Linked DNA regions of Pyxidicoccus trucidator. The protein of the gene in region 2 binds, or shares a complex with, the protein of the main gene of each other region. Links are inferred from orthologs where the notes say so. Each region holds a gene or a part of one and is shown on either strand. Other genes may lie near its edges.

The links. The genes of interacting proteins can lie anywhere in the genome.
Region 1: the proteins of grxC (region 2) and G4D85_RS18200 are in contact, whole or in part, in an NMR structure (PDB 1QFN), measured with the Escherichia coli proteins. The link is inferred for Pyxidicoccus trucidator from one-to-one orthologs.

What each region holds. Positions count from the first base shown.
Region 1 is NZ_JAAIXZ010000005.1:563,999-569,552, forward strand. Bases 2,489-5,554 are described here. They hold G4D85_RS18200 (ribonucleoside-diphosphate reductase subunit alpha), read right to left. Parts: upstream 5,169-5,554; coding sequence 2,808-5,168; downstream 2,489-2,807. Other genes in these bases: G4D85_RS18195 (ribonucleotide-diphosphate reductase subunit beta), read right to left, coding at 2,489-2,731. Outside these bases: G4D85_RS49490 (hypothetical protein), read right to left, coding at 1-129; more of G4D85_RS18195, read right to left, coding at 1,721-2,488. UniProt on the Escherichia coli protein: Provides the precursors necessary for DNA synthesis. Catalyzes the biosynthesis of deoxyribonucleotides from the corresponding ribonucleotides.
Region 2 is NZ_JAAIXZ010000027.1:105,263-111,102, reverse strand. What follows is about bases 2,842-5,671. They hold grxC (glutaredoxin 3), read right to left. Parts: upstream 4,469-5,671; coding sequence 4,214-4,468; downstream 2,842-4,213. Other genes in these bases: groL (chaperonin GroEL), read right to left, coding at 4,619-5,671; G4D85_RS44475 (hypothetical protein), read right to left, coding at 3,714-4,115; G4D85_RS44480 (hypothetical protein), read right to left, coding at 2,842-3,623. Outside these bases: G4D85_RS44490 (hypothetical protein), read right to left, coding at 1-1,134; G4D85_RS44485 (sigma 54-interacting transcriptional regulator), read right to left, coding at 1,175-2,557; more of G4D85_RS44480, read right to left, coding at 2,619-2,841; more of groL, read right to left, coding at 5,672-5,840. UniProt on the Escherichia coli protein: The disulfide bond functions as an electron carrier in the glutathione-dependent synthesis of deoxyribonucleotides by the enzyme ribonucleotide reductase.

The DNA.
Region 1 (5,554 bases), on a different replicon or contig from region 2:
CTTCTCCATCTCCGAGACCGCGCCCGTCGGGCTCTTGAGGGCCAGCTCCGCGCGTTCCACCGCGAGCCGGTGCCTGGGCGCGAGCTCCTGCTCCCTCCCCAGCGCCTCCTTGACCGCGACCTCGTCCACCCGTGCCGCCTTCCTTGACCTGCTGGTCGAGTTTGAGCAGCGAGAGCACGACCCTGCCCGCGCTGGGCGGCTCGATGCGATGGACGGCGTTGTGTGGCTCGATCCGGGCCTGTGAGCTGGCCTTGACGAGCGGGACCTTGGCGAACAGCGACCAGGCGATGAGCCCGCCTGCGCACGCCACCATCAGAGCGACGAACACGAGGCGCGTGTCCGACTCGTAGCTCAGGGAACGAGGGGTCCGCGCGAAGGGATATGCCATGGTCCGCGAACCAAGGTCGCCTTGATGGTCGCGCCCTGTCAACACCTCGGCCACTGCTTTTGTGATTCACGCTCCCTGTCTGAATACGGGCGCCTCGATGCGACGCGAGACTTCGTCCGCATCGCCGCAATGCGCCACACATTTATCTTTGGTTCGATTTGACATCCAGCTTTGAGTACAAGTACCGTTTAGCCTAGAAAGGAGGCACACCATGAAGATCAAGCTCCACGTCCGCGGCGGCCCGAAGGCGCGCTAGTAGTCAGGTGTTTTGACGCCAGCTGTCGAAGCTGGTCGTTCCTCGTTTCCGATTACCAGAGGGGGGCTGATGGGGATTTTCCATCAGCCCCTCCTCTCATTTCTGGCAACGTCTTGATCTTGCAGGTGCTCGTTCCTGCCAGGTTGCTCCAGAACGTCTCATGCGCTTGAGCCGAGTATTCCAGGGCGCTCCTGGGTGGTTGTTGTGTCAGTCTCGTGGCTTCCCGGAGCTGAGCGGTACCTCAATCTCAACCTTGCAAGTCGGGCAGGTTCGCCCGCCATTTTGTCCCTGCTCCGCCGTGTGCCGCGCCAGCATTGATGAGTGAATCGGCCTGCTTGAGATGACTTGGCACCATCCTCCGGCCTGCTGAGTCAGCCATCCTCCGACCTGCTGAGTCAGCCACCCTCGGCCAGTCATCACGGTTTCAATGTTTCAAGGGCAGCAGCTCGCCTCCATCCAGGGGCTGCACGTCACCTTCACCGACGCCAACAAGGACGGCCTCGCCGACGCGCTGCTCTACAGCCCGGGCAGCGGCACCTCGACGCTGTACGCCAACACCGGCGACGGGTTCGTCGCCCAGCCGGTGGGCGCCTTCGCATCCCTGGGGATGGGCGTCTCGGCGCCGCTGGCCGCGGACGTCGTCGGCAGCGGCAACGCCGAGCTGTACTGCCTGGTGGCGGGCAAGGCGCGTACGGTGGCGCTCGACGCCGCGCCCACCGGACTGCTGCAGGAGGCGGACGACGGGCGGGGCACGCGGCAGCAGCTCGGCTACGCGCGCGGGCCGGCCACCCCCGGGGCCTACCCGCAGCCGAGCGCACGCGGCACTTCCGCGTGCCGACGCTGGAGCGCTGGTACTACCGCTTCCGCAAGCACGGCCTCGCCTCCCTGCGGCCCCAGCCGCGCAAGGACGCAGGCCGCGCCAAGGCGCTCGATGAGCTGGGCAATGCGGCACCGCCTGCGCCTGGCCGGCTGCGAGCGAGAGCTGTTCCCTCGTGACGCCGTTCACGGCAAACCAAAAAGGGCAGTGCCACACGTCGTGCGGCACTGCCCTTGATGAGTCGACTGACTTTCTTACGTCAGAACGCCGCGTCGAACACCACGTCCGTGGCCGCACCGACTCCGACGGCCACCTGGTACGACGACACGCGGCGCTCGAAGAAGTTGGTGAGCTCCTGCACGTCCTGCAGGTCCATGAAGTGCAGCGGGTTCTTGGTCCGGAACACCGGCGCCATGCCCAGCATCTGGAGCCGCTGGTCCGCCACGTACTCCAGGTAGCCGCGCATCTCCTGCACGGACAGCCCCATCACTCCGCCGCTCAGCAGGTCCTGCGCGAACTGCGTCTCGCACTCCACCGCGTCGCGCATCATCGCCACCACGTCGCGCTCCATCTGCGCGTCGAAGAGGTCCGGCTCCTCCTTGCGCGCCACCTGGATGCACTCGAACGCGAAGCCCATGTGCGCGCTCTCGTCGCGGAACACCCAGTTGGTCCCCGCCGCCAGCCCGTTCAACAGGCCCTTGCTGCGCAGGAAGTACACGTAGGCGAACGCCGCGAAGAAGAAGAGCCCCTCGATGCAGCCCGCGAAGCAGATGAGGTTGAGCAGGAACTTCCGCCGCTCGTCCTTCGTCCGCAGCTCGTCCAGCCCGTGGACGCTGTCCATCCACTTCATGCAGAAGCGCGCCTTGCGCTGGATGGAGGGGATGTTGTCGATGGCCGCGAAGGCCTTCGCCCGCTCCGCCGGGTCCGGCACGTACGTGTCCAGCAGCGTCAGGTAGAACTGGACGTGCAGCGCCTCTTCATACAGCTGGCGCGACAGGTACATCCGCGCCTCGGGCGCGTTGATGTGCTTGTACAGGTTCAGCACCAGGTTGTTGCCGACGATGCTGTCTCCCGTCGCGAAGAACGCCACCAGCCGGTGGATGAGATGGCGCTCCGCGTCCGTCATCTTCGACCGCAGGTCCACCAGGTCCGTGGAGAAGTCCACCTCCTCCACAGTCCAGGTGTTCTTGATGGCGTTCCGGTACATCTCGAAGAACTGCGGGTACGCCATCGGGCGCAGCGTCAGGTTCAATCCAGGATTCAGCAGCATTGCTTCGGTGCTCCTTGCGCTGCGCGCGCGGGTTCTTGCCTGTCCTTCGGAACTGCGGTGCTTCAGCGCCTCGGGCCTACTGGCAGGCCTCGCACGCCTCCGGGTTCTCCAGCGAGCAGGCCACCGCCTCGGCCTCGGTCGCCTTCGCCTCCACCGGAGCAGGGGTCGCCGGCATCGTCGTGCCCATGCCCGCCCCGTTCACCGTGGCCTTCGCAATCCGCGTGGCCGGGCGCGAGCGCAGGTAGTACGTCGTCTTCAGCCCCTTCTGCCACGCGTAGAAGTACATCGACGACAGCTTGCCGATGTTCGGCGTCTCCACGAACAGGTTGAGCGACTGGCTCTGGTCGATGAAGGCCCCGCGGTCCGCGCCCATGTCGATGAGCGAGCGCATCGGAATCTCCCAGGCCGTCCGGTACACCGCCCGCAGGTTCTCCGGCAGCTCGGTGATGTCCTGCACGCTGCCCTCGGCCATCTTGATGCGGTTGCGGACGTTCTCGTTCCAGATGCCCAGCGCCTGCAGGTCACGCACGAGGTAGCGGTTCACCTGGAGGAAGTCGCCCGACAGCGTCTCTCGCTTGAACAGGTTGGACACCTGCGGCTCGATGCACTCGTAGCAGCCGACAATCGACGCAATCGTCGCCGTGGGCGCAATCGCAATCATCAGCGAGTTGCGCAGGCCGTGCTTCAGGATGCGCTGGCGCAGCGCATCCCAGCGCGCCGTGTCCTCGGGCACCACGCCCCAGGCGTCGAACTGCAGCTCGCCCTTCGCCGCCCGCGTCTCCGGGAAGGAGGGGTGCGCGCCGAGCTGCTCGGCCAGCTCGCACGAGGTGGTCAGGGCCGCGAAGTAGATCTCCTCGGAGATCTTCTTCGACAGCGCCCGCGCCTCGGGAGCGTCGAACGGCATGCGGAGCTGGAAGAACACGTCCTGCAGGCCCATCAGCCCCAGGCCCACCGGACGCCAGCGGCGGTTGGAGTCCGCGGCCGTGGAGATGGGGTAGTAGTTGAGGTCGATGACCCGGTCCAACTGCTTCAGGGCCAGGTGCGCGTTGGCGCGCAGGCGGTCGAAGTCGAACTTCCCGTCCACCACCATGCGGCTCAGGTTCAGCGAGCCCAGGTTGCACACCGCCGTCTCACCCTGGCTCGTCACCTCCAGGATTTCGGTGCAGAGGTTGGACAGGTGGATGACGTTGCCGTCCTTGCCCGTCTGGTTGCTCTTGCGGTTGCAGATGTCCTTGAAGGTCATCCAGCCGTTGCCCGTCTGCGCCAGCACCTTCATCATCCGGGCGTAGAGGTCACGCGCCTTCACCTTGCGCATGGCCAGGCCCTTGGCCTCGGCCTCTGCGTAGGCCTTCTCGAAGGCGTCGCCGTACAGGTCCGTCAGGTGCGGGACGACCTTCGGGTCGAACAGGCTCCAGTCGCCGTCTCCCTCCACGCGCTTCATGAAGAGGTCCGGCACCCAGTTGGCCAGGTTCAGGTTGTGCGTGCGGCGCGCGTCGTCGCCGGTGTTCTCACGCAGCTCGAGGAAGTCCTCGATGTCCGCGTGCCACGACTCCAGATAAACGCAGCAGGCGCCCTTGCGCTTGCCGCCCTGATTCACGGCGGCGACGGAGGCGTCCAGCGTCTTCAGCCAGGGGACGATGCCGTTGGAGTGGCCGTTGGTGGAGCGGATGAGCGAGCCGCGCGCGCGCACCCGGTGGTACGCCACGCCGATGCCGCCGGAGAACTTCGACAGCATCGCGATGTCCGAGTACTTCTTGTAGATGGCGTCCAGCTCGTCCGCGGGCGAGTCCAGCAGGAAGCAGCTGGAGAGCTGCTCGTGGCGCGTGCCCGAGTTGAACAGGGTGGGCGAGCTGGGCATGTACTCCAGCGAGCTGAACAGCCGGTACAGCTCAATCGCCTCGCGCGCGTTGTCGCCGCTGAGCGCGCAGGCCACGCGGAGGAAGAACTCCTGCGGCGTCTCCAGCACCTCGCGCGTCTGCGGGTTCTTCAGGAGGTACCGGTCATAGACGGTGCGCAGGCCGAAGTACTCGAAGAGGTCGTTGCGCGTCGGGTCGATGGCGGCGTTGAGCTTGCGCGCGTTGGCCTGGACGAACTGGAGCAGCCGGTCCGCGATGAGGCCGTGCTTGTGGCCGGCGGCGATGGACTGGCTGAAGGAGTGGATCTCCTGGTTGCTGACCTCCTTCTGGATGAAGGCGGACAGCAGGCGCGCGGAGAGGCGGCCGTACTCGGGCTCTTCGGCGATGAGGGCGGCGGCCGTCTGGATGGAGAGCCCGTCCAGCTCGCGCGTGGTGGCGCCGTCATACAGGCCGGAGATGGTCTTCGTGGCCACGCGCATGACGTCCACGCGGGGCAGGCCCACGCAGCAGCGACCCACCGCGCGGACAATCTTGTTGAGGTCCACCGGCTCCGCGCCGCCGTTGCGCTTCTTCACGCGCATCGTGGTGGCGCCGAACTCGGCGGGAGCGGTCTCCGTGGGTGCTGGCGCTGGCGCTGGCGTGGCCGTCATGGACGGCACCGGGTGGCCATTGGTGGTGGGCGGAACGGCCAGGTTGGCGGCAGCAGGCTTCACGGGCGTTTCGAAGTTCACGAGCGGCTCACTCCGGACAAAGGCATGGCCTTGGGCAGACGCGGGTATCTGCCCCGGGGAGGACGGACCCCAGGCCACGCTACTGGAAAAGTGTTCAGGTGAGACCCGTCCTGTGAGGGGACGGGTCTAGGGTCTGGGGGAGGCCGGGAGGATGGGGTCTTTTATGAGGCAGCAGTTCGCTGTGCGCAAGTAACCCACAACCCCTCCTCAGCCCCACGTCACGGCGGCGTCTCCGG
Region 2 (5,840 bases):
CGTCTCGTCCAGGTTCTTCTGGGTGGCGGCCTCCGCCTCGGACCAGCCCTCCGCGTCCTTCACCTTCATCTCCTGGGCGATGGTCAGCGCGGCCTGCTCCGTCGTCAGGCGGCCCTGGGTGGCCTCGGTGACGCGGGTGTCCGCCGCCACCAGGGCGTTGCACGTGCGCTCGAGCTCGTCGAAGAGCTTCCAGTCCTTGGTCTTCTGGTAGCGGTCCACCACCGTGGCGAACGCCTGCGCCGCGGGGCCGCGGGCGCCGTCGGCCATGGCCTGGTCCGCCGCGCGCTGCGTGCGAACCAGGTCCAGCTGCAGGAAGCGCAGCTCGGGGGCCAGGGTGGCCGAGGACTCCTCGGAGGCCTGCGAGTTGAAGTGGACGAAGCGATAGCTGAAGCTCAGCTCGTCGGAGGACAGCTTCGCGGGCAGCGCGGCAATCTTCGGCTGGAGGCAGGCGGCCAGCTGGTCGCCCTCGGTGACTCCGGAGGGCTCGAAGGTGACTTCGGCCGGCGTCTGCTGCGCCTTCACCAGCTTCACCTTGGCCGTCAGCGTCGGGGGCACCTTGTCCTTGAAGTTGGCGTAGCACTCACACCAGCCCGGCTGCGCCAGGCGCACCGCGCCGGTGAAGTCCGAGCCCTCGTTGATGCCGAAGGTGACGGAGTTCAGGCCGCTGGCGGAGTGCTCGAAGGGGATGGTGGCCTCCACCGGCTGAGCGCCCTTGGCGAGCGCCGCTGGCTGTACCTGCGTGTCCAGCACCTTCTGGATACAGGCCTGACCCTCGGGGGTGAGGTTCTCCCCGGTGAGGGCGTGCGTGGCGCCCTGGTCGGTGAGGGTGGTCTTCACGCTCAGCTTCGTCGCCGCCGCGGGGCCGCGATTCTTCGGGTCGACCAGGCACTCCTGCACCTGCGGGCGCGCGGACAGCAGCGCGCCGAGCACCACGCCCTGGCTGCTCTGCTCCGGCATCTTCAGCTCGCGCGGGAAGCAGGAGACGAGGTCGAACGGCGGCTGGTTGGTGATTTTGACCCTCTCCTCCTTGGTCATGGGCTGCCCGTCCGCGCCGGTGACGGCGGCATCGGTCTTCTGCGTTCCGGCACAGGCGGCGGTGAGAGCGAAGGAGGCTACGGCAAGACGACGCAACATGCGGTTGTTCTCCCTGGGGGTGGGGACTGCGTCCGGGCTTCTACTTCTCCAGGCCCTCGGCGTTCTTGAGGTCCTTGAGGCGAAGCCCGTTTTTCTTCAAGAGTCGGTAGAGGCTCTGCATGGACAGGCCGGTGCGCTGCTCGGCGGCCTTCATGTCGAAGCCCACCGTGCGCATCACCTCGGCGAAGTACAAGCGCTCGAAGTCGGCGAGCACCCGGTCCTTGGCCTCGTGGTACGGCATGTTGGTGACGATGGCGGACACGTTGGTGGCGGGGGCCTGGCCCTCCTCCCGGCGCGACGGCTGCGCGAGGAAGTCCAGCCAGCTGCTGTTGCCCGTCTCCTCCATGAGGGCGCCGCGCTCCAGCACGTTGCGCAGCTCGCGCACGTTGCCCGGCCAGTCGTAGCCCTCGAAGAGGGCCAGCGTCTGCGGGGTGAGCGTCACGCTGGCGCGCAGCGTCTGGGACAGGGCCTGGGCCAGGGCGGGCAGGTCTTCCCGCCGGGTGCGCAGGGGCGGCAGGCGCACCCGCGCCACCGCCAGCCGGAAGTAGAGGTCCGCGCGGAAGCGGCCCTGGCGCACGTCCTCCTCCAGGTTGCGGTGCGTGGAGGCGATGACGCGCACGTCCACCGCCACCGGCTGCCCGTCCAGCGAGGGCACCTCGCGCGTCTCAAGCACGCGCAGCAGCTTGCCCTGCACCTGCAGCGGCAGCTCGCCCACCTCGTCGAGGAAGAGGGTGCCGCCCCGGGCCGCCTCGAAGACGCCGCGCGCCTCGCGGTCCTCGTTCTCCCCCGCGCGCAGGCCGCCGAACAGCTCGCGCTCGGCCTTCTCCTCGGAGATGAGGTTGCAGTCCACCACCTTGAAGGGGCCGTGCCGCCGCACCGAGTGCTGGTGCACCGCGCGCGCCGCCAGCTCCTTGCCGGTGCCCGTCTCACCCTCGATGAGCAGGCTCATGTCCTCGCGGGCGATGCGGCGCAGCTCCGCGAAGACCCAGCGCATCTTCTCCGAGGCGCCCACCAGCGTGCCGAAGGACTCGGCGCCGGCCACCTCCACCTCGGTGGGGCGGGGCGCCACCTTCACGGACAGCTTCGTCTTGCCCAGCTCCACCTTGTCTCCGCTGGACAGGTACGCCTGCACCACCTGCCGTCCGTCGAGGAAGGTGCCGTTGCGGCTGCCGGTGTCGCGCAGCAGCAGCCCCCGTGAGGTGCGCTCCACCTCCAGGTGGCGGCGGCTCACCGTGCTGTCGGTGAGCACCAGGTCGCTGGCGGGGTCCGAGCCCACGCGTACCAGCCCGTCCTGGCTGGTGACCTTCTTGCCTTTATCCGGACCGGCCACCACCTCCACGGTCCACTCGTGGATGGGAATGCGGGTGGTGCGGCCGTCCTGTTCCGTCTGGGCGGTCTGGGTGACCTCGGGCCTGGGTTCCATCATGGGTCCTCTTTAGGTGCGAGGGGACCAGGGGGGCAAGCACGACTCGCACCACGAAGTTTCAAGGCAGCAAGAGTGAAACAATCTGCCCGGAGGCCTTTCTTACCCGCGCTTCCACCGGGAGGGGGGCCAGCCGCGTCCGGGCGAGGGCCTGGGGTGGGGCGGGGCGGCCGTCGAGGGACAGCACCTGGTCCCCCGCCGCCAGCTTCGCGCCCGGGGGGGCCTCGCGGACGTACAGGCCGGCGGGCTGCCGGGCCAGGGCATCCAGGAGGGCGGGTTCCAGGCCCGGGTTGGCGAAGCGCAGGCGCTGCTGGCGAAGCACCTCCGCGTCGAGGACATCCCTCCCGGCAAGCTCGGGCCCCAGCTCCAGCGTCTCCCAGGGCAGCCACGCCACGGACGTGGCCACGGGCGGCGAGGGGGCGCGCGGCGGCTTCAGCGTGCCGGACAGCCCCTTCAGGGCCTCGCGGGTGAGCGTCTCCAGCAGTCCGGTCAGCTCCGGGGTGGGGTCCGCGCCGTCGTCGGTGGCTACCGCGAAGGGGTCCGCCGGGGCCTCGCCGGACACCTCCAGCACCACCGTCCGGCTGGCGGGGTGCAGCACCTCCACCGTGCCCAGGTACACCACCGCCTCGTTGACACTCTGGCCCACGCTGCGGCCGCGACTGTCCAGCATTTCACGTTGTCCGGCCTGGACGCGCCGCTCCGCCCGGGCGCGCAGCACCAGCGCCCCCTCCGGCCGCACGCCATACGGGGCCAGCACCGCCACCGCGTCGCTGGCGGCCCAGGCGTCGTCCGCTTCCGGGCTGTACACGCGCACCTCCGTGGGGCCGAAGAAGAGGGCCTCGGCGCTGGCCTCGGCCAGCGCCACGTCCACCAGCCGCTGGGACACCTCCACCGCGCGCCATGCGGGGGCCTCCCAGCGCAGGACTACCGGGTACACCACCACCGCGGCCACGCCGAGGTCCGCGGGCACGTCATGCTTCACCTGGAGGGACGGGCCCCGGCAGGCCAGGGCCACCAGGGCCACCAGCCCCAGGGCCGTGCGTGCGAGGAGGGACGTGCGAGTCACAGCCTCCATCCAAGACGAACGGCCCCGTCGAATCCAGAAACCGGCGCGGCCCTCATGCCCGGGGCCGCGCCGCCGAGGGCGCGCCGCCGCTCAATAGCGCGCGGGCGAGTCGCTGGCGGGGAAGGACTCCTTGGACTCCTCGTCCACGATGTCGTCCGTGGCGTTGCCGCCGGACTGGACGCCCGCGTTGCTCTGGGCCCTCGCCGAGCGCGTGGGGACACTCTTTCCGGTGCCCGCCCTGGCCTTGCGGCCGGTGCCGGCCTTCTCGCCGCCCAGCATCCGGGTCCCGAGCAGGTTCTTCGCGCGCTCGGAGAGGTTGCGCTGCTCCTCCTGCCAGTCGCGGAAGAACTGGGCGAGCTCCTGGTCGCCGGCTTCCTCGGCGTCGGCGATGTATTGCTCACCCGTCGAGGCGCCCTTGAGGAGGTGATACAGGGCGCTGATGAGGTTGTAGTGCTCGTCACGGGTGCCCGTCTGCGCTGCTTCGCCTGCCATTGCTACCTCCCGCGGAAAGGGGATGTGCCACGGGAGGGAAGGTAGGCACGGCACTTCGGGGCAGGCGGAGCATGGCGCCCGCCTGCCTGGCCGCCGGCTCAGGCCAGCATCGGGTCCAGCCGGCCCTCGGTGTCCAGCCGGGACAGGTCCGAGTAGCCCCCCACGTGCGTGTCGCCGATGAAGATCTGCGGCACGGTGCGCTGGCCGCCGCTCATCTCCACCAGCTTCGAGCGCATGGAGTCGTCTCCGGTGACGTCCACCTCTTCGTAGTCCACGCCCTTGCGCTTGAGCAGGTCCTTCGCGCGGACGCAGTACCCACAGTAGGTCGTCGTGTAGATCTTCACGGGCTTCACGGGCAGCACCTCCTTCTTGCCTACCAAACTAAGGGCCGGGAGCCCCCGCCGCCACCTTGCCTGGAAAACACAACGGCCCCCGGCTCCCTTGGGGAACCGGAGGCCGCTGTCAGGCAGTCACCCCGGCATGGGAGCCGGGGTGGGGGGCGACTACATGCCCATGCCGCCCATACCGCCCATGCCGCCCATGCCGCCACCGCCGGCGGGGGCATCCTTCTCCTCCTTCGGACGCTCCGCCACCATGGCCTCGGTGGTGAGCATGAGGGAGGCCACGGACGCCGCGTTCTGCAGCGCGCTGCGGCTCACCTTGGCCGGGTCGATGACGCCCGCGGCCAGCAGGTCCTCATAGGCGCCGGTGGCGGCGTTGAAGCCGAACGAGCCCGTGCCCTCCTTGACCTTGTTCACCACCACGCTGCCCTCGAGGCCGCCGTTGCCGACAATCTGGCGCAGGGGCTCCTCGACGGAGCGGCGGATGATGTCCACGCCGAACTTCTCGCCGGCGGTGAACTCATGGCCTTCCAGCGCCTTGAGGCACCGGATGAAGGCCACGCCGCCGCCGGGCACCACGCCCTCTTCGACGGCCGCGCGAGTCGCGTTGAGCGCGTCCTCCACGCGGGCCTTCTTCTCCTTCATCTCCGTCTCGGTGGCGGCACCGACGTTGATGACGGCCACGCCGCCCACCAGCTTCGCCAGCCGCTCCTGGAGCTTCTCGCGGTCGTAGTCGCTGGAGGTCTCCTCGATCTGCGCGCGGATCTGCTTCACGCGCGCCTCGATGTCCTTCTGGCCGCCGGCACCGTCGACGATGGTGGTGTTGTCCTTGTCGATGGTGATGCGCTTGGCGCGGCCCAGGTCCTGGAGCGTCAGCGTGTCCAGCTTGATGCCCAGGTCCTCGGCGATGAGCCGGCCGCCCGTCAGGGTGGCGATGTCCTCGAGCATGGCCTTGCGGCGGTCACCGAAGCCCGGCGCCTTCACCGCGCACACGTTCAGCACGCCGCGGATCTTGTTCACCACCAGGGTGGCCAGGGCCTCGCCCTCGACCTCCTCGGCGATGATGAGCAGCGGCTTCCCGGCGCGCGCCACCTGCTCCAGGATGGGCAGCAGGTCCTTCATCGACGAGATCTTCTTCTCGTGGATGAGGATGAGGACGTCGTTGAGGACGGCCTCCATGCGCTCCGGGTCCGTCACGAAGTACGGGGAGAGGTAGCCGCGGTCGAACTGCATGCCCTCGACCACGTCCAGGGTGGTCTCCAGGCCCTTGGCCTCCTCCACCGTGATGACGCCCTCCTTGCCGACCTTCTCCATCGCGTCCGCGATGATCTGGCCGATGGTGGCATCGCCGTTAGCGGAGATGGTGCCGACCTGGGCAACTTCC